Regions from separate parts of the Streptomyces albiaxialis genome, predicted to be linked through region 1. Evidence: riboswitches for the same ligand, from Rfam matches in the RefSeq annotation. Region 1 holds a riboswitch; the other holds the start of a gene.
The links. Region 1 has a riboswitch for S-adenosylmethionine ahead of ABD343_RS17735 (aminotransferase class V-fold PLP-dependent enzyme). Riboswitches for the same ligand answer to the same signal wherever they lie in the genome.

Region 1 (9,329 bases):
CTTCAGCATCGGCCTGGACGCCTGAGGAAAGCTCCGGAGGAAGGCTCCTGATGACGGCTCCTGACGAAGGCCCCGGATGAAGGTTTCCTCATCCGGCGTTCATCGGGCGGAAAGGGTGCCCGGGGGAGCCTTTTCCGCATGGCCTTCTCCCACCGCATAGCGACTCTCGCGGCCGTGGTGGCGATTCCGCTGGGCATCGCCGTCACCAGTTACGCGCTCACCGACAGCCCCGATACGCCGGAGCCGCCCGCGAAGGTCGAGCTGGAGTCCGAGAGCCCCGCCCCCTCGGGCAGCCCCTCCGGGGGCCCCTCGGACGGGCCCTCGAAGTCGCCGAAGTCCTCGGACCCCTCGCCCTCCGGCGACGAGGCCGTCCCCCAGCCGCCGGCGACGGACGACGACGGGAACGACGGGAACGACGACGGCGACGACGGCAATGGCAAGGGTGAGAAGAGCGACAAGGGCGACCAGGACGACGACGGCCCCGGTGACGACGGCTGATCACGCGGACCGTACACCCGGCTCCCGCACCCTGCCCCGGATAACGGCGCGCGTCCGCATCCTGCTGTGGCTGCTCGTGGTGATGACGGTGGCGCTCACCGCCGTCGCCACGACCACCCGCTCGATCCTGGCGCGCGATGTCGACCACCGCATCTCCCGGCTGCTGGCCCAGGAGACCGGGGAGTTCGCGAACTTCGTGGAGCGCGGCAGGGACCCCGAGACCGGGCGCCCCTTCACCACCGCCCGCCGGCTCCTGCACGTCTTCCTGGAACGGCAGTACTCCGACCCCGACGAGGAGCTGCTCGGCGTCGTCGACGGCGACAGCGTGATCCGGCAGCGCCGCGACATCCCCTCCGGCCTGCCGCTCCACGAGGACAAGGAGGCGCTGCGCCGCATCACCGAGGGCGAGGCCCGCTCCGGCACCCTGGAGCGGCCCGAGGGCGAGATCCGCTGGGCGCGGGTGACGATCGAGCCCGGCGGCCGTACGGAGCCCGGCACGTTCGTCGTCGCCTTCCACGCCGACCGCGAACAGGCCGGGCCCGACGAGGTGTTCCGCATCCTCCTCGCGATATCCGGCGTCGCGCTGCTGCTGACCTGCGGCATCGGCTGGGTCGTCGCCGGGCGCATCCTCGCGCCCGTACGGCTGGTACGGGCCACGGCCGCGCAGCTCACCGAGCAGGACCTCACCCGGCGGATCCCGGTCCAGGGGCGGGACGACATCGCGGCGCTCGCCGAGACGTTCAACGCGATGCTGGACCGGCTGGAGCGGGCCTTCGCGGCGCAGCGGCAGTTCGTGGACGACGCCGGGCACGAGCTGCGTACGCCCATCACCATCGTCCGGGGCCATCTGGAGCTGATGGGCGACGAGCCGGAGGAGCGCGAGGAGACGGTGCGGGTCGTCACGGACGAGCTGGACCGGATGAGCCGCATCGTCGAGGACCTGCTGCTGCTCGCCAAGGCCGAACGCCCCGACTTCGTCACGCCCGGCCCCGTGGAGCTGGCCGAGCTGACCGCCGACGTCTTCGTGAAGGCCCGCACGCTGGGCGAGCGCGACTGGCGGCTCGACGGGGTCGCCGAGGGCACCGTGCTGCTCGACCCGCAGCGCGTCACCCAGGCGATGGTGCAGCTCGCGCAGAACGCGGTGCAGCACACGGCGCCGGGCGCGCGCGTACGGATCGGCTCGCGCCGCCTCCCCGAGGACCGCGCGGTGGAGCTGTACGTCGCGGACAGCGGGCCCGGCGTGCGCGCCGAGGACAGCGAGCTGATCTTCGAGAGGTTCCGGCGGGGCACGACGCGGCGCGGCTCGCGCGGCAGCGGCGCCGGGCTGGGCCTGTCCATCGTGAAGGCCATCGCCGAGGGCCACCCCGGGCCCGGCCGGGTCGAGCTGCGCGCGACGGAGGGCGGGGGTGCCACGTTCGTCCTGGTCCTGCCGGACAGCGCGGCCGACGTGGCGGAAGAGGAGGAGGACGAGGAATGACGCGGATCCTGATCGTCGAGGACGAGGAGCGGATCGCGGCGTTCGTGGAGAAGGGGCTGCGGGCCAGCGGCTTCACGACGACGGTCGCCGCGGACGGCGAGACCGCGTTCGACTACGCCTGCACGGGCGGCTTCGACCTCGTGATCCTCGACATCGGACTGCCGGGGCGCGACGGCTTCACGGTGCTGCGGGAGCTGCGCGAGGCGCGGATCACGGTGCCGGTGATCGTGCTGACCGCCCGCGACTCGGTGCGGGACACCGTCGCCGGGCTCGAAGGCGGCGCCGACGACTGGATGACGAAGCCGTTCCGCTTCGAGGAGCTGCTGGCCCGCGTGCGGTTGCGGCTGCGCACCGCCGCGCGTACGCCCGAGGTCACCGTGCTGCGGAGCGGCGCTCTCTCCTTGGACCTCCGCACGCGGCGGGCGCGCGCCGACGACCGTACGGTCGATCTGACGGCCCGTGAGTTCGTCCTGCTGGAGCTGTTCCTGCGGCATCCGGGGCAGGTCCTCTCCCGCGAGCAGATCCTCTCCCACGTGTGGGGCTACGACTTCGACCCCGGGTCGAACATCGTCGACGTCTACGTGCGCGCTCTGCGCAAGAAGTTGGGCGCCGCGTGCGTGGAGACGGTACGCGGCATGGGCTACCGCCTGCCGTGACTTCCGGCTGCCTGAACAGGGGCTGCCCCGACCGGTGCGTCGCAGGCCGCTCCTCTCGCCGTGGCTTGTCGCGCAGTTCCCCGCGCCCCTGACGGGGCACTCCCGCGAGGGCGCTCCGAAGGTGCCGCTAAGGGGCGCGGGGAACTGCGCGAGCGACCACAACGCAGGCGCGGCCTGCGAAGCACCGGCAGGGGCTGCCCCCTGCTCAGTACTCGGATGAAACCTCCTTCATAGAGGGCTCATTCAGGGCTCACCGGGTCGTCGAAGACTCATTCGCATGACATTGAGTCTCCGGCAAGCCCTACCCCTCGTGGTCGCGCTGAGCGCATGCGCCGCGCTCGCCGTGCCCGGCAACTTCGAAGGGCTGAGCGGCGACGCCCGGGTGACGCTCGCCGTGTTCGCGGTGGCGACCTGCGCGTGGATCGGGACGCCGATCGACGACACGTACATCGCGCTCGGCGCGGGCCTCGCCCTCGCGGCCACCGGGGTGATCAGCTCCGAGACCCTCTTCGGGACGCTGGGCGACGAGACCGTGTGGCTGCTGATCTGCGCGTTCGTGCTCGCCGCCGCGATCTCGCGCACGGGGCTCGCTGCGCGGGCCGCCGCGTTCCTGGTGAGCGGCGCCCGTTCCGTACGGCAGCTCACGCATCTGACGACCGCGGCGCTCGTCGTCACCGCGTTCGCGATTCCGGCGACGTCCGGGCGGGCCGCGCTCGCGCTGCCCGTATTCCTCGCGCTGGCGCGGGTGCTGCGGGACCGCAGGCGGCTCGTCGTGATGCTGGCGCTGCTCTTCCCGACGGTGATCCTGCTCTCCGCCGTCGCCACGCTCATCGGCGCGGGCGCGCACCTGATCACGGTGAGCGTGCTGTGGGAGTCGGCGGGCGAGCACGTCGGCTTCGCGCAGTGGCTGCTGCTCGGGCTGCCGCTGGCGGTCGTGACGTCCCATCTGGCGGCGGAGGCCGTGCTGCTGACGACGACCCGGCGCGAGGACCGCAGGGGTCCCGTGCGGATCACGGCCGAGGACATCCAGCGGCACTCGGAGACCACGGTCACGGGGCCGCTGTCGCAGCCGGAGGCGCGGGCCGCGCTGCTGCTGTGCACGGTGGTCGCGCTGTGGTGCAGCGAACCGCTGCACGGGGTCTCGCCCGCGCTCGTCGCGCTCATCGGCGCGGTCGTGGCAGCCTCCCCCGCGCTCGGCACGGTCGGGCTCAAGGACGCGCTGAAGACCGTGCCGTGGTCGCTGCTGCTGTTCATGGCCGCGACGATGGCGATGGGCGTGGCCCTGTCCGCCTCAGGCGCGGCGAAGTGGCTGGTGAGCGGGTTGCCGGGGGACGCGGCCGTACCGCCGTGGGCGTTCCTCGCGGCCGTCGTCCTGGTCAGTACGGGCGCGCACCTGCTGCTCCAGTCGCGCTCCGCGCGCTCCAGCGTGCTCGTACCGCTGGTGGTGGCCGCCGCTGCGGGCGCGGGCGTCAACCCCGTCTCGGCGGCGCTCGCCTCGACCGCCGCCGCCGGGTTCTGCCACACGTTGCCCGCCTCCGCGAAGCCCGTCGCGCTCTTCGCCGACGTGCCGGACACCCCCACCTACACCCCGCGCGACCTGCTGCGTCTCTCCGCCGTGCTCGCGCCGCTCACCGCGGCGCTCGTGCTGCTCTTCGCCGTCGCGGTGTGGCCGCTGCTCGGCGTCTCCGTGCGCTGAACGACCCTTTGGGAGCTGACAGATGAACACCCTCCGCAATCCCCTGCACATCGCTGTGGCGCCCTCCGGCTTCAAGGAGTCGCTCTCCGCGCGCGACGCCGCCGAGGCCATCGCCGAGGGCGTACGGCGCGCCGCGCCCGACGCCTCCGTCGACCTGATCCCGCTCGTCGACGGCGGCGAGGGCACGGCCGAGGCGCTGGCCTCCGCGACGGACGGCACGCTGCTGCGCCGTACGGCCACGGGGCCCGTCGGCGATCCGGTGCGCACGCACTTCGCGATGCTGGGCGCGACGGTGCCCGCCGTGCCGACGGCGCTCGTGGAGATGGCCGCGGTCGCCGGGCTCACGCTCGTCCCCCCGGACCGCCGCGACCCGGGGCTGACGACGACGTACGGCGTCGGCGAGCTGATCCGCGCCGCCCTCGACGCGGGGGCGCGGCGCGTCCTCGTCGGCTGCGGGGACTCCGGTACGTCCGACGGGGGCGCGGGCGCGCTCCAGGCGCTCGGCGCGCGCCTGCTCGACGCCGACGGCGCGGAACTGCCGCGCGGCGGCCACGCGCTGCCCCTCCTCGACCGCGTCGATGTGAGCGGCCTCGACCCCCGCCTCAAGGACACCGAACTGCTCGTGGCCTGCAACCCGTTCAACGTGCTGTGCGGGGAACGGGGCGTGGCGCGGGTCTTCGGCCCGCAGAAGGGGGCGACCCCGGCGCAGGTCGAGCAGCTCTCGTACGGGCTGGAGCGGTGGGCGGACGTACTCGTACGGGACCTCGGCGCGGACGCCGATCTCCGGTCCGCGCCCGGCACGGGCGCCTCCGGCGGGCTCGGCGCGGGCCTCGCGGCGCTGGGCGCGCGGCTGCTGCCGCGCTTCGACGTGCTGCTCGACCGGCTCGACCTGGACGCGCGGCTGGGCCGCGCGGACCTCGTGGTGACGGCGGAGGGCGCGCTCGACGGCCAGACCGTGCGGGGCAAGGTCCCCTCGGAGGTCGCCCGCCGCGCGAAGGCCTTCGACCGGCCCGTACTGGCCCTCGCCGGCACGCTGGGGGTCGGCGCCGAGGAGGTGCGTGCCGTCGGCGTCGACGCCTACCGCTCGATCCTCCCCGCGCCGGTCGGGCTGGCCGAGGCGCTGCTGCATGCCCGCGAGTACCTCACGGACGCCGCCGAACATGCGGTACGCATGGTCCTGCTGGGCACGCGCATGCGCCCCGCGCCCATGTTGGCCGCCGTCCCTGGAGTCCGGACCCCGTGACTGCCCCGAATCCACCGCTGCCGAGCGCGCGCCCCTTAGCGGCACCTTCGGAGCGCCCTCGCGGAAGTGCCCCGTCAGGGGCGCGGGGAACTGCGCGCCGAGCCACAAGCTCGCCGGCACTCGGCGACGGCGGCAGAGGGGCAAGCTCTGCTCCGCACATGCGGTCGTCCGCACTCGGCAGCGGCGGCGAAGGCGCAGGGCCTACTCCGCGGCAGCCGGAGCCGGAACGCAACGCCCGGCCTCGGTCCGGTAGGACCACTTCGCACCGTTCCGCACCAATTCCCGTACCGCCGAGACAAAGCGGGAGACATGCTCGTCCGGCGTGCCGACGCCGAAGCTCACGCGGATCGCGTTGAGGGACACGGCCCCCGCGGCGGCGTCCGGCGCCCCGCACTCGCCGGCGGCGCCCGACTCCGCCCCCAGCAGCGTGCGCAGCAACGGGTGAGCGCAGAAGAGGCCGTCCCGTACACCGATACCGTGCTCGGCGGAGAGCGCGGCGGCGAAGTGCGAGCTGTTCCAGCCCTCGACGACGAAGGAGAGCACGCCGACCCGGTCGGCGTCGTCCCCGAACAGGGAGAGGACCGTGACCTCGGGGACCTCGGCGAGCCCGGCGCGCAGCCGCGCCAGCAGCTCCTCCTCGCGGGCCACGAGACGTTCGAAGCCCGCCGCCCGCAGGGCCCCGCACGCGGAGGCGATGGCGTACGCGCCGATGACGTTCGGCGAACCGGCCTCGTGCCGCGCCGCGTTCGTGTGCCACTCGACGTCGACGCCGCCGTCCTCGCGCCGCGCGACCGTACGGCTGGCGCCGCCGCCCGCGAGGTACGGCTCGGCGGCACGCAGCCAGTCGGCGCGCCCGGCGAGGACCCCGGCGCCGAACGGCGCGTACAGCTTGTGACCGGAGAAGGCGACCCAGTCCACGTCGAGTTCGCTCACGTCCACCGGGCGGTGCGGGGCGAGCTGCGCGGCGTCGAGGACGAGGCGGGCGCCGTGCCGGTGCGCGGCGGCGGTCAGTTCGCGGACGGGCCAGATCTCGCCGGTGACGTTGGACGCGCCGGTCACGCACACGAGCTTGGGCCCGGCGGGCGCCGCGTGCAGGGCCTCCTCCAGCGTGGCGACGGCCTGTTCGGGCGAGCGGGGCGCGTCGAGGTACGTCACGTCGTGGCCGCGCCACGGCAGCAGCGAGGCGTGGTGCTCGGTCTCGAACACGAACACCCGGGTCCCGGCGGGCAGGGCGGAGGCGAGGAGGTTGAGGGAGTCCGTCGTGGCCCGGGTGAAGACGACCTCGTCGTCCTCCCGGCACCCCAGGAACTCGGCGACGGCCCGCCTGCTCTGCTCGAACAGGTCGGTGGAGAGCTGGGAGAGGTACCCGGCGCCCCGGTGGACGCTGCCGTAGTACGGCGCGTACGCGGCGACGTCGTCCCAGACCCGCTGGAGCGCGGGCGCGCTGGCGGCGTGGTCGAGCGCGGCGTAGGTGACCTCGCCGCCGGTCACGAGCGGGACGGTGACGTCGCGGCCGAGGACGGGCAGGACCGGCGTACAGGACTCGGCGGACGCATTCGTGGAGGAATCAACGGAAACGGCGGCAAAAGGGGTGGCGAACGGCATGACGGAACTCCGCGTGGTGAGAGAAAGGCGTGACGACGTGACGACGTGACGGAGAAGGGGCCTGCGGCCCTATCGCATTCGCTTGCTCACGGGGAACTCCCTCGATAGACCAGGACCCCTGGCGCGAGGGATCCGCGCTTGCCGCGGACCTTGCTGTCCTACGGCCTGGTCATCACCCGGGGCACCCCGCCACGGACGGAGGGTTGCCGGACAGCGGGCCGGGGCCTTGATCGCTGTCGCTCGTGACCTGGCCAGGAGTATGGCACATGGCTCCTGGCGGAGTGCAGGGGGCGTCCACATAGCGGACCCCATACGGCGCACGCCCCGCTTCTCCGCACCGCGCCCCCTACAGGGCGCTCAGCACCAGCTCCCGTGCCTCCGCGTACCGGTCGCGGACGTGGGGCGTCGGGTCCGCCTCGTAGCGCGTGGCGCCCGTGGTCGCGGACCAGTCGGGCGGGGTCTCTCCGCCGTCGAGGATCCAGGCCGCCTGGCGGGCCGCGCCGTCCGCGACGTACTCGCCCGGGGGCGGGACGACGACGGGGCGGCCGAGGACGCCGGGCGCGATCCGGCGTACGGCCTCGCTGCGCGCGCCGCCGCCGACGAGCACCACGCGGCGGCACTCCACGCCGAGCGCGACCATCGCGTCGAGCCCGTCGGCGAGCCCGCACAGCAGGCCCTCGACGGCCGCCCGGGCGAGGTGGGCGGGGCCCGAGGTGGCGAGCGTGAGGCCGTGGACGGCGCCGGTGGCGTCGGGGCGCGCGGGGGTGCGTTCACCCTCCAGGTACGGGACGACCACGAGCCCGTCGGCGCCCGCCGGGGCGGAGAGCGCCAGCTCGGACAGCTCCTCCAGGCCGACGCCGAGGAGCCGCGCGGTGGCCTCCAGGACCCGTGCGGCGTTGAGCGTGCACACCAGCGGCAGGAAGCCGCCCGCGGCGTCCGCGAACCCGGCGACGGTGCCGCTCGGGTCGGCGGTGGGGCGGCCGGTGACGGCGAAGACCGTGCCGGAGGTGCCGATGGAGACCACCACATCGCCCGTACGGGCGCCGACGCCGAGCGCGGCGGCGGCGTTGTCCCCGGCGCCCGGGGCCAGCGCCGCGCCGGTGCCCGGCAGCCGGGCGGCGGTCTCGCGGGGGCCGACGACGCGGGGCAGCGCGGCGTCGTGGCCGAGGGCGCGGGTGAGCAGGTCGCGGCGGTAGCCGCCCTCGGCGGGCGACCAGTAGCCGGTGCCGCTGGCGTCGCTGCGGTCGGTGGTGAGCGCCTCAAACCCGTCCGCTCCCGCGAGCTGCCAGGTCAGCCAGTCGTGCGGCAGTGCGACGGCGGCCGTGCGCGCCGCCTCCTTCGGCTCGTGCTCGGCGAGCCAGCGCAGCTTGGAGACGGTGAACGAGGCCACGGGCAGGCTGCCGACGGCCTCCGCCCACGCCTCCTCGCCCAGCTCGGCGACGAGCGAACGGGCGGCGTCCGCCGAGCGGTTGTCGTTCCAGAGCAGCGCAGGACGCACGACCTCGCCGTCCTCGTCCAGGCAGACCATGCCGTGCTGCTGCCCGGCGACGGACACGGCCTCGACGTCGGCGAGCCCGCCGGCCCCGGCCGCGGCGGCGCGCAGCGCCCGCAGCCAGGCGTGCGGATCGACCTCGGTGCCGTCGGGGTGGGGCGCCTTGCCCTCCCGTACGAGGCTGCCGTCGGCGGCGTCGCGGACGACGATCTTGCATGACTGGGTCGAGGAGTCGATCCCCGCGACGAGGTGCCGTGTCACTGTGCGCGTGCTCCGGTGAGGTGGTCGAGGGCGAGCTGGGACAAGCGTACGAAACCACCGCCGCGCTCGGCAGCCGCTTCGGGGTCGAAGTCCTCGAACGCGGTCTTGTCGGCGGCCAATTGGGCGGGCGTCTCGCCCGGGTCGAGGGTGGGGACGGACAGCTCGCCGACGCGGGCCGCGCTCAGGGCCTCGCGCACCTCGGGGTCGGCGCGGAAGGCGCGGGCGCGCTCGCGGAGGATCAGATAGCTGCGCATGTTGGCGGCGGCCGAGGCCCAGACGCCGTCGGCGTCCTCGGTGCGCAGCGGCTTGTAGTCGAAGTGCCGGGAGCCGTCGTAGCCGCCGTGCTCCAGCAGGTCGACGGTGAAGAAGGCGGAGAGCAGGTCGCCGTGGCCGAAGACGAG
Region 2 (9,329 bases), on a different contig from region 1:
ACCGGCCTCGCCGAGGCGGGCGAGGTGCGGCGCGTCCAGTACGGGCTGCCGTTCGTCTCCAGCACCCGGCTGCTCTTCTACAACAAGGACCTCTTCGCGAAGGCCGGGCTCGACCCCGACGACCCGCCGCAGAGCTGGAAGGCCCTCAAGGCCGCCGCGCGGAAGCTCAAGGACGCGGGCGTGAAGTACCCGTACGGGCTGCCGCTCGGGCGCGAGGAGGCACCGGCCGAGACGCTGATCTGGATGCTCGGCGGGGGCGGCGGCTACACCGACACCGTCGGCAACTACACGATCAACTCCGCGGCGAACATCGACACCTTCGCCTGGATCCGCGACAACCTGGTCAAGCCCGGCCTCACCGGCGGCAAGCCAGGACGCATCGACCGGCAGACCCTCTTCGACGCCTTCAGCGAGGGCGACGTCGGCATGCTCAACGGCCACCCCACGCTGATGCAGCAGGCCGACCGCGGCAAGATCTCGTACGGCACCGGCCGTATCCCCGGCAAGGGCGGACCCTCCGAGGCCACGCTCGGCGTCGCCGACTGGATGATGGCCTTCAAGCAGAACGGCCACCGGCTGGAGTGCCGCAAGTTCCTCGACTACGTCTACCGCGAGAAGAACCACTACGCCTTCGCCGACCGCTACGACCTGATGCCGGTCACCACCTCGGCCACCGAGCGGATGCGGGGCGACCGCAGGCACAAGGAGCTGTGGCGCTTCCTGGACCAGCTCCCGGACGCCGAGTTCTACCCCGCGGGCAAGGTCTCCTGGGCCGGGACCAGCGCCGACATCAAGAAGAACATCGGCAAGGCCGTCGAGCCCGGCGGCGACCCCGCCGCCGTCCTCGGGGCCATCCAGCGCTCCGCGGAGTCGGAGGAGCGCTCGGAGTAGGCCCGGTACGTTGGAGAGCATGAGCGAGCAGGGGCAGGGGCTGTCCGACCAGGACGAGGCGATACTCGCGCTGGAACGGGTGGGCTGGTCCGCGCCCGGCACCAAGGAGCGGGCCATACGGGAACGGCTGGGTATCTCGCCGACGAGGTATTACCAGCTCCTCAACGCCCTCCTCGACGACCCCCGCGCCCTCGCCCACGACCCGGTCACCGTCAACCGCCTGCGCCGCCGCCGCCAGGAACGCCGGGACCGGACGCGCTAGGCCCGGACGCGGCAGACCTCGCCCGGGCCTCGGGGGCGCGGAACGTACGGCGGTAGGCCGCCGGGGTGGTGCCCAGCTCCCGGCGGAAGTGCTGGCGCAGCCCGTCGGCCGTGCCCAGACCGCTGCGCGCCGCCACCGACTCCACGGGCAGCTCGGTGGACTCCAGCAGCTCGCGGGCGCGCGCGAGGCGCTGCCGGTTGAGCCACTTCAGCGGAGTCGTGCCCGTCTCCCCCGCGAAGTGACGGCCGAAGGAACGGGTGCTCATGCCCGCCCGCGCCGCCAGGTCCCCGATCGCGAGCGGCTCGTGCAGCCGCGCCAGCGCCCAGTCGAGGACGGGCGCCAGCGCGTCCTCGGACCGGACGGGAACCGGCGGCGCCGGCACGTACTGCGCCTGGTCGCCCTCCCGGTGCGGGGCCACCACCAGGCGGCGGGCCACCTCGGCGGCAGCGGCGGCGCCGAAGTCGCGCCGGACGAGGTGCAGGCACAGGTCGATCGCGGCGGCGGTGCCCGCGCTGGTGAGGACCTGGCCGTCGTCGACGTAGAGGGAGTGTTCGTCGACCCGGACCGAGGGGAACCGGCGACGCAGCTCGTCCGCGTACATCCAGTGCGTCGCCGCCGTACGCCCGTCCAGCAGACCCGCCTCCGCCAGGACGAACGCCCCCGAGCACAGGGAGGCGATCCGCGCGCCCCGCGCGTACGCCGCGCGCAGGGCCTCCAGCAGCTCGGGCCGCGAGACGTGGTCGCCCATGACGCAGGCCGGGACCACGACCAGGTCCGCCTCGGCGACCGCCTCCAGCCCGCGCTCCGTCTCCAGCCGGAGGCCCCGCGCGAGGTGGCCGCCGCCGTCCGGGGCCGTGCCGCAGAGCGTGAGCGCGTAACGCGGCTCCTCGAAGACGGCGCAGGGGACGGCCAGTTCGAAGAGGGCCGTGTGCTCCAGGACGGGGACGGTGACGCGGACACGGTCCGGGGGCGCGGGGCTCATGGCGGGGCTGCTCATGGCGGGGCTCATGGCGTAAATCTACGGGGCCCTGTCTTTTACGCCAATGGTGCGCGGGGCGCCCCGCGCACAGGGTGGGCCCATGCGACGTACGAGGACGTTCCAGCTCACCGGCGCCGGGATGGCCGCCATCGGGGTCTCCTTCGGCTTCGCCCGCTACGGCTACGGGCTCTTCCTCCCCGAGTTCCGCGCCGACTTCGGGCTGTCCGTCACGGACGTAGGGCTGATCGGCAGCGCGAGCTACGCCGGTTACCTCGCCGCGCTGCTCGTGGTCGGCGCCCTCGTCGCCCGGCTCGGCCCCCGGCCGCTGGTGGTGACCGGCGGCCTGTGCGCGGCGACGGGCAGCCTGGTCGTCGCGTCGGCGGACAGCACGGCCTGGCTGGTCGGCGGGCTGGTGCTGGCCGGGAGCAGCCCCGGCTGGGCCTGGGCGCCGTACTCGGACGCCGTCGACCGGCTGGTGCCGCGTGCGCGTCAGCAGGCCGTGGCGGGCGCCATCGCCACCGGTACGGCGTGCGCCGTCGCCGTCTCCGGCCCGCTCGCGCTGATCGGGCACGGCACGGGCTGGCGGCCGGTGTGGACGCTCTTCGGGGCGGCGGCCCTGGCCGCCACGCTCTGGAACGCCCGCGTCCTGCCGAGCGGTCCGCACGGCGCCGCGCGGACCGCCCCCGTCCGCTCATGGCCGGGCCCGCGCTGGTTCCTGCGGCCCGGCGCCGTGCCGGTGCATCTGACGGCGGTGCTGTACGGGCTCGTCGGGGCCGTCTACTGGGCGTTCGCGGTGGAGGCGGTGGAGGCGAGCGCCGGGGGGAGCGTGGCCGCCGTCCCGGTGTTCTGGACGGCGATGGGGCTCGCGGGGGTCGCGGGCGTGCTGACGGGTGGCGCCATCGGGCGGTTCGGGCTGCGCCGCGTGCACACCGTGTTGTTCGCGGGGATGGCCGTGGCGACCGCGCTGCTGGCGGCAGCGCCGGGCTCGCCGCCCGCGCTGCTCCTCTCCGCGGTGCTGTACGGGCCGTGCTTCATGGCGGGCTCCGGCCTGCTGGCGGTATGGAGCCACCGTGTCTTTCCCGACCAGCCCTCGACGGGCTTCAGCGCCACGGTCTTCTTCCTCGGCCTGGGCACGCTGGCGGGGCCCGCCGTGCTCGGGCTCGCCGCCGACACGTACGGCCTGCGCCTCGCCCTCGCCGTGACGGCGGCTCTGGGCACCCTCTCCCTGGCGGTACGCCCCCGAACCGAGCGCTCCACCCGGGAGAGAGAAGCCGAGGTGTGCCCCGTCGGACGTGCCCCGTGAGGGGCGCGGGGAACTGCGCGAGCGGGGCACGGCCGCAGACCGCCCGAGCTCAGGGGCCTGCCCCTTCACGGTCGTCCCTCTAGGCTTCAGGCATGCCATTCGCTGAGCCTCTGACGGGTGCCGGGAGAGAAGGGCTGGACGCGTTGCTCCGCGTCCCCGAACACGCGGTGCTCGCGCTCGACTTCGACGGGACGCTGGCGCCCATCGTGCCGGACCCGGCGAAGGCGCGGGCCCACCCGGGGGCCGTGCCCGCGCTCGCGCGGCTCGCGCCGCGGCTGCGGGCCGTCGCCGTGATCACCGGGCGCCCCGCCGAGGAGGCCGTCGCGTACGGCGGGTTCGCCGCCGTCGAGGGGCTCGGACACCTCACCGTGCTCGGCGCGTACGGCGCCGAGCGCTGGGACGCCGCCACCGGCGAGGTGCACGCCGCGCCCCCGCCGCCCGGCGTCGCGGCCGTACGGGCCGGACTCCCGCCGCTCCTCGCGGAGCTGGGCGCGCCCGAGGGCACCTGGACCGAGGACAAGGGCCGGGCCCTCGCCGTCCACACCCGGCGCACGGCCGACCCCGACGGCGCCCTCGCCCTCCTCCGCGAGCCCCTCGCCGCGCTCGCCGCCCGCCACGGGCTGATCGTCGAGCCCGGCCGCATGGTGCTCGAACTCCGCCCGCCGGGCGCCGACAAGGGCGCCGCGCTCAGGGAGTTCGTACGGGAGAAGACGGCGCGGGCCGTCGCGTACGCGGGCGACGACCTGGGCGACCTGGCCGCCTACGGGGCGGTCGAGGAGCTGCGGGGCGAGGGCGTGCCCGGCCTGCTGGTGTGCAGCTCGGCCACCGGCACGGGCGAGTCGGTGCCCGAACTGGCCGCCCGGGCGGATGTGCTGGTGCCGGGCCCCGAGGGCGTCGTCGCCTTCCTGGAGGAGCTGGCGGAGGAGCTGTCAGGCGCGTAGCGCGTCGAGCTGGTCCAGGAACCACTGGGCGGGCGGCAGCGCGGTGGCCGCCGTCGCGAGCCGCTTCGTGCGCTCGGCGCGCGCGGACCGCTCCAGCGTGAGCCCCGCGTGCAGCGCCTCGGCCGTGCCCCGCACGTCGTACGGGTTGACCTCGAACGCGTCCTCGCGCAGCTCCTCGTACGCGCCCGCCTCGCGCGAGAGGACCAGGGCGCAGCCCTCGTCGGAGACGACGGGGACCTCCTTCGCGACGAGGTTCATCCCGTCGCGGATCGGATTGACCAGCGCGACGTCCGCGAGGCGGTACGCCGCGAGGGAGCGCGCGAAGTCGTCCTCGACGTGCAGGAGGACGGGCGTCCAGCCCGGGACGCCGAACTCCTCGTTGATCCCCTCCGCGACGCGCGCGACCTCCTCCGTGTAGGCGCGGTAGACCCTCAGGTCCTGGCGCGAGGGGTAGGCGAACGCGAGGTGCACGACGCGCTCGCGCCACTCGGGCCGGTCGGCGAGCAGCCGCCGGTACGCGTGCAGGCCGCGCACGATGTTCTTCGACAGCTCGGTGCGGTCCACCCGGACGACCGTCCTGCGGGCCGCTCCGTCCGGGCCGTGCCCGATCTGCTCGCGCAACTGCTCCATCCGCCCGGCCACGTCCGCGCGGTGCGCGCGCTCGCGCAGGAAGTCCGCGTCGGCCCCGAGCCCGTGCACGCCGATCGCGGTCGTACCTTCCTCGTGGATCACGCGGAAGGGCTCCCGCCGCACCTCCGCGCCCAGCACCCGCGCGCAGCAGTCCGCGAACGCCTCCGCCCAGCGCAGGGTCAGGAACGCCGCCCGGTCGGCGCCGAGGATCCCGCGCAGCACCTCCCCGGCCACGTCGTCGGGCAGCATCCTGTAGTAGTCCGGCGGCGCCCAGGGCGTGTGCGAGAAGTGGCCGATGCGCAGGTCGGGCCGCCGCTCGCGGAGCAGCCGGGGGACGAGCGTGAGGTGGTAGTCCTGCACCAGCACCGCCGCGCCGTGCCCCGCCTCCTCGGCGAGCGCGTCGGCGAACGCGGTGTTGTACGCCTCGTAGTCCGCCCACTCCCGGGCGAACTCCGCGTCGAAGGAGGGCTCCAGCGGCGTCTCGTACAGCATGTGGTGGACGAACCACAGCACCGAGTTGGCCACCCCGTGGTACGCGGCCTCGAAGACCTCGGGTGCGATGTCCAGCATCCGTACGGCCTGGCCGCCCGTGTCCTCGGGGGTCAGCCGCTGCCCGGCCCGCCGGGCCGCCTCCCGGTCGCCCTCGCCGAGCGCCGCGCAGACCCATACGGCCCCCGCGCCGGGCCCGATCGCCGAGAGACCGGAGACGAGTCCGCCGCCGCCGCGCCGGGGGGTGAGCCCGCCGTCGGCCCCGAGGGCATACGCGACGGGGCCCCGGTTGGACGCCACAAGTACCTGGGAAGATGCGCCAGCGGCCATGCGCGGAGCTTAGCCGTCGGCCCTCGCGCTCAAACGTATGTGCCGCGCGGCGCGTACTCCGGAACGGTGCGCATCGGCGGGCGCTCCTCGGTCACCAGGACGTGGTCCCTCGGCACGAACGCGCCGGAGGCGTCCCGGTCGAACTGGATGAGCGGGGTCAGGCCCCGGCCGCTGCCCCGGGGCAGCCGCCGCTCCGCCGTCGCGTAGATCGCCGCGGCCATGCGGCCCAGGGCCTGGCCGTCCTGGTGGCGGTGGTGGCGCACGCCGACGTCGACCTGGGCGAGCGCGTCGAGGCCCGCGGTCTCCAGCGCGTCGATGAGCAGGGCCAGCTCCACCCCGTACCCCACGGGGAAGGGCAGGCGCTCCAGCAGCGAGCGCCGCGCCGCGTACTCCCCGCCCAGCGGCTGGACGACGCCGGCCAGGCGCGGCCAGTGCAGGTTCAGCAGCGGGCGGGCCACCAGCTCCGTCACCCGGCCCCCGCCCGCCGGGAGACCGTCCAGCGGGCGGTCGTACATGGCCTTCACGAACGCGACGTCCGGGTCGGTGAGCAGCGGGCCGACGATGCCGGAGACGAAGGACGCGGAGAACTCGCGCAGGTCGGCGTCGACGAAGCAGACGACGTCGCCGTGCGTGGCCAGCAGCGAGCGCCACAGGACCTCGCCCTTGCCGGGGCTGGGCGGCAGCCGGGGCAGCACCTCGTCGCGGTGGATCACCTTGGCGCCCGCCGCCGCGGCGACCTCGGCGGTACGGTCGGTCGAGCCGGAGTCCATCACCACCAGCTCGTCGACGAGCGCGGACAGGTCGCGGCGGATGACGGAGACGATGCGGCCGACCGTCTCCTCCTCGTCCAGCGCGGGCAGGACCACGCTGACCGTGGTGCCGGTGCGGCGCTTGGCGGCGAGGAGCTGGTCGAGCGGCCGGTCGGCGGCGTTCCAAGAGCGGCGCCGCAGCCAGTGGCCCACTTCGTCGAGCACGGGCGCGCCTTCCTGTGATCCATCTCGCGGTTCGGACGACTATCTCAAGTGTCAGAGGTGTCGGTTACAGTCTTGAACAACGCGCGTGAACCTCGCATGCCGGGGTTCGCACGTGAGATGTGACAAATGCCTGGCCTGCGGGCCAGCGCCATAGCAGCTCATCCAGAGGGGCAGAGGGAACGGCCCGTTGAAGCCCCGGCAACCATCCCGCGAGCCACGCCATTCGTCCGGCGAGGCCCCGCGTGGGGACGGTGCCAATTCCGGCCCGTGACGAGATCCGCCACGGGGAAGATGAGGAGAAAGGGCCTCGCCTCCATGGCTGTGCAAGCAGTGGAAAGCACCACCGGCACCTCCGCCGCCACCACCTCCGCGTACGATCTCGGTCCCGCCGTCGCGCTCTCCTGCCGTGAGTGCGGCACCCGCACCCCGCTCGGCCCCAGCTTCGTGTGCCTGGAGTGTTTCGGGCCGCTGGAGGTGGCCTACGAGCTGCCGGGCGGCGACCCCGAGGCGCTCCGCGCCCGTATCGCGGCGGGCCCGGCGAACATGTGGCGGTACGCCCCGCTGCTCCCCGTCCCCTCCGACGTGGCGGCGAAGCCGAACCTGAACCCGGGCCTCACCCCGCTCGTCCAGGCCGACCGCCTCGCGGCCGAGCTGGGCGTCACCGGCGGGCTGTACGTGAAGGACGACTCCGGCAATCCGACGCACTCCTTCAAGGACCGCCCGGTCGCCATCGCGCTGGAGGCCGCCCGCGCCTTCGGCTTCACCACGCTCTCCTGCTCCTCCACCGGCAATCTGGCCGGTGCCGTCGGCGCCGCCGCGGCCCGCGCGGGCCTGCGCTCCTGCGTCTTCATCCCGGACGGCCTGGAGCAGTCCAAGGTCGTCATGGCCGCGGTCTACGGGGGCGAGCTGGTCGCCATCGACGGCACCTACGACGACGTGAACCGCTTCTGCTCCGAGCTGATCGGCGACCCGCTCGGCGAGGGCTGGGGCTTCACCAACGTCAATCTGCGTCCGTTCTACGCGGAGGGGTCCAAGACCCTGGCGTACGAGATCTGCGAGCAGCTCGGCTGGGAGCTGCCCGACCAGATCGTGATCCCGGTCGCCTCGGGCTGCCAGCTCGTGAAGATCGACAAGGGGCTGCGCGAGCTGGTGAGGCTGGGCCTGGTCGAGGACAAGCCGTTCCAGATCTTCGCCGCGCAGGCCGAGGGCTGCTCGCCGGTCTCGCGCGCGTACAAGGACGGGACCGACGCGGTCCGCCCCGTCAAGAAGCCGGACACCATCGCCAAGTCCCTCGCCATCGGCGACCCGGCGGACGGGCCGTACGTCATCGACATCTGCCGCCGCACCGGCGGCGCGGTGGACGATGTGAACGACGAGCAGATCGTCGACGCGATGAAGCTGCTGGCCCGCACCGAGGGCGTCTTCGCGGAGACCGCGGGCGGGGTCACGCTGGGCGTCACCCGCAAGCTGATCGAGTCCGGCGCGATCGACCCCTCGCTCACCACGGTCGTGCTGAACACGGGCGACGGGCTCAAGACGCTGGACGCCGTGGCGCCGACCTCGCGGCCCACGGCCGTCATCCGCCCCAGCCTCGACGCGTTCCGCGACGCCGGGCTCGCCTGAGCGCCCGAGCGTCCGGGCCCCGCCCCCAGAGAGGAAGAAGAAGCATGAGCGTGAACGTCCGCATCCCCACCATCCTCCGCACCTACACCGGCGGGCAGGCCGAGGTGAGCGCCGAGGGCGCGACCCTCAGCGAGGTCCTGGCCGACCTGGAGAAGAACCACGCCGGTATCGGCGCCCGCGTGCTCGACGACACGGGCAAGCTCCGCCGCTTCGTGAACGTGTACGTGAACGACGACGACGTGCGCTTCGAGCAGGGCCTGGAGACGCCGACGCCGGACGGCGCGGGCATTTCGATCATTCCGGCGGTCGCCGGCGGCTGAAAGATCGAATCCACACGGAATCGCCCCTTCGCCGACAGGCGGAGTGGGCGATTCCGCGTTTCGGAAGGCGGTAGAGTGACGGGAGTCCCTCCCGCGCGTTTGCCGAACGCATATGAGAACGCGACAAGTTGTGCCCGAAATCGGGGTGCTAATTGTCGTGTAGGTCCCCTATGCCCGGCCCGACTTGCCCTGCTTTCCCCGCGGTTGAGGAGATTTATCCGATCGGCCGTGCCCAGAATTCTCGTCCGATTGACCTGTTGCGGAGGGCGTCCGTGCAGATACATTCAGCGGCGGTCGACGCGTTCCGGCGCACGCCCCCTCCGGATTGGTCCCGGTTTGGGGGTGAGGTCTGACCCGGGTTCGCGAGGTGCGGGCTCGTGCAAGGGCCAGTAATAGGGGAGTTAGGAATGGCTCAGGGCACCGTCAAGTGGTTCAACGCGGAGAAGGGGTACGGCTTCATCGCGGTCGACGGTGGTGCGGACGTGTTCGTCCACTACAGCGCGATTCAGATGGACGGTTACCGCACCCTGGATGAAGGGCAGCGGGTCGAGTTCGAGATCTCGCAGGGTCAGAAGGGGCCGCAGGCG

Region 2: linked by a shared signal. The riboswitch ahead of thrC (threonine synthase) and the one ahead of ABD343_RS17735 (aminotransferase class V-fold PLP-dependent enzyme) in region 1 are both predicted to bind S-adenosylmethionine.

The regions. Positions count from the first base shown of each region.
Region 1 covers NZ_BAAAPE010000008.1:336,892-346,220, forward strand. The annotation lists gene ABD343_RS17705 (Lrp/AsnC family transcriptional regulator) at 1-25, shown strand, start outside; gene ABD343_RS17710 (hypothetical protein) at 139-498, shown strand; gene ABD343_RS17715 (sensor histidine kinase) at 485-1,975, shown strand; gene ABD343_RS17720 (response regulator transcription factor) at 1,972-2,631, shown strand; gene ABD343_RS17725 (SLC13 family permease) at 2,909-4,327, shown strand; gene ABD343_RS17730 (glycerate kinase family protein) at 4,350-5,570, shown strand; gene ABD343_RS17735 (aminotransferase class V-fold PLP-dependent enzyme) at 5,772-7,175, opposite strand; SAM riboswitch class IV at 7,305-7,423, opposite strand; gene xylB (xylulokinase) at 7,522-8,928, opposite strand; gene xylA (xylose isomerase) at 8,925-9,329, opposite strand, start outside.
Region 2 covers NZ_BAAAPE010000001.1:555,840-565,168, reverse strand. The annotation lists gene ABD343_RS02585 (extracellular solute-binding protein) at 1-891, shown strand, start outside; gene ABD343_RS02580 (DUF3263 domain-containing protein) at 911-1,153, shown strand; gene ABD343_RS02575 (GlxA family transcriptional regulator) at 1,104-2,135, opposite strand; gene ABD343_RS02570 (YbfB/YjiJ family MFS transporter) at 2,233-3,435, shown strand; gene otsB (trehalose-phosphatase) at 3,528-4,376, shown strand; gene ABD343_RS02560 (alpha,alpha-trehalose-phosphate synthase (UDP-forming)) at 4,365-5,825, opposite strand; gene ABD343_RS02555 (glucosyl-3-phosphoglycerate synthase) at 5,855-6,799, opposite strand; SAM riboswitch class I at 6,955-7,097, shown strand; gene thrC (threonine synthase) at 7,115-8,422, shown strand; gene ABD343_RS02545 (MoaD/ThiS family protein) at 8,467-8,742, shown strand; gene ABD343_RS02540 (cold-shock protein) at 9,150-9,329, shown strand, end outside.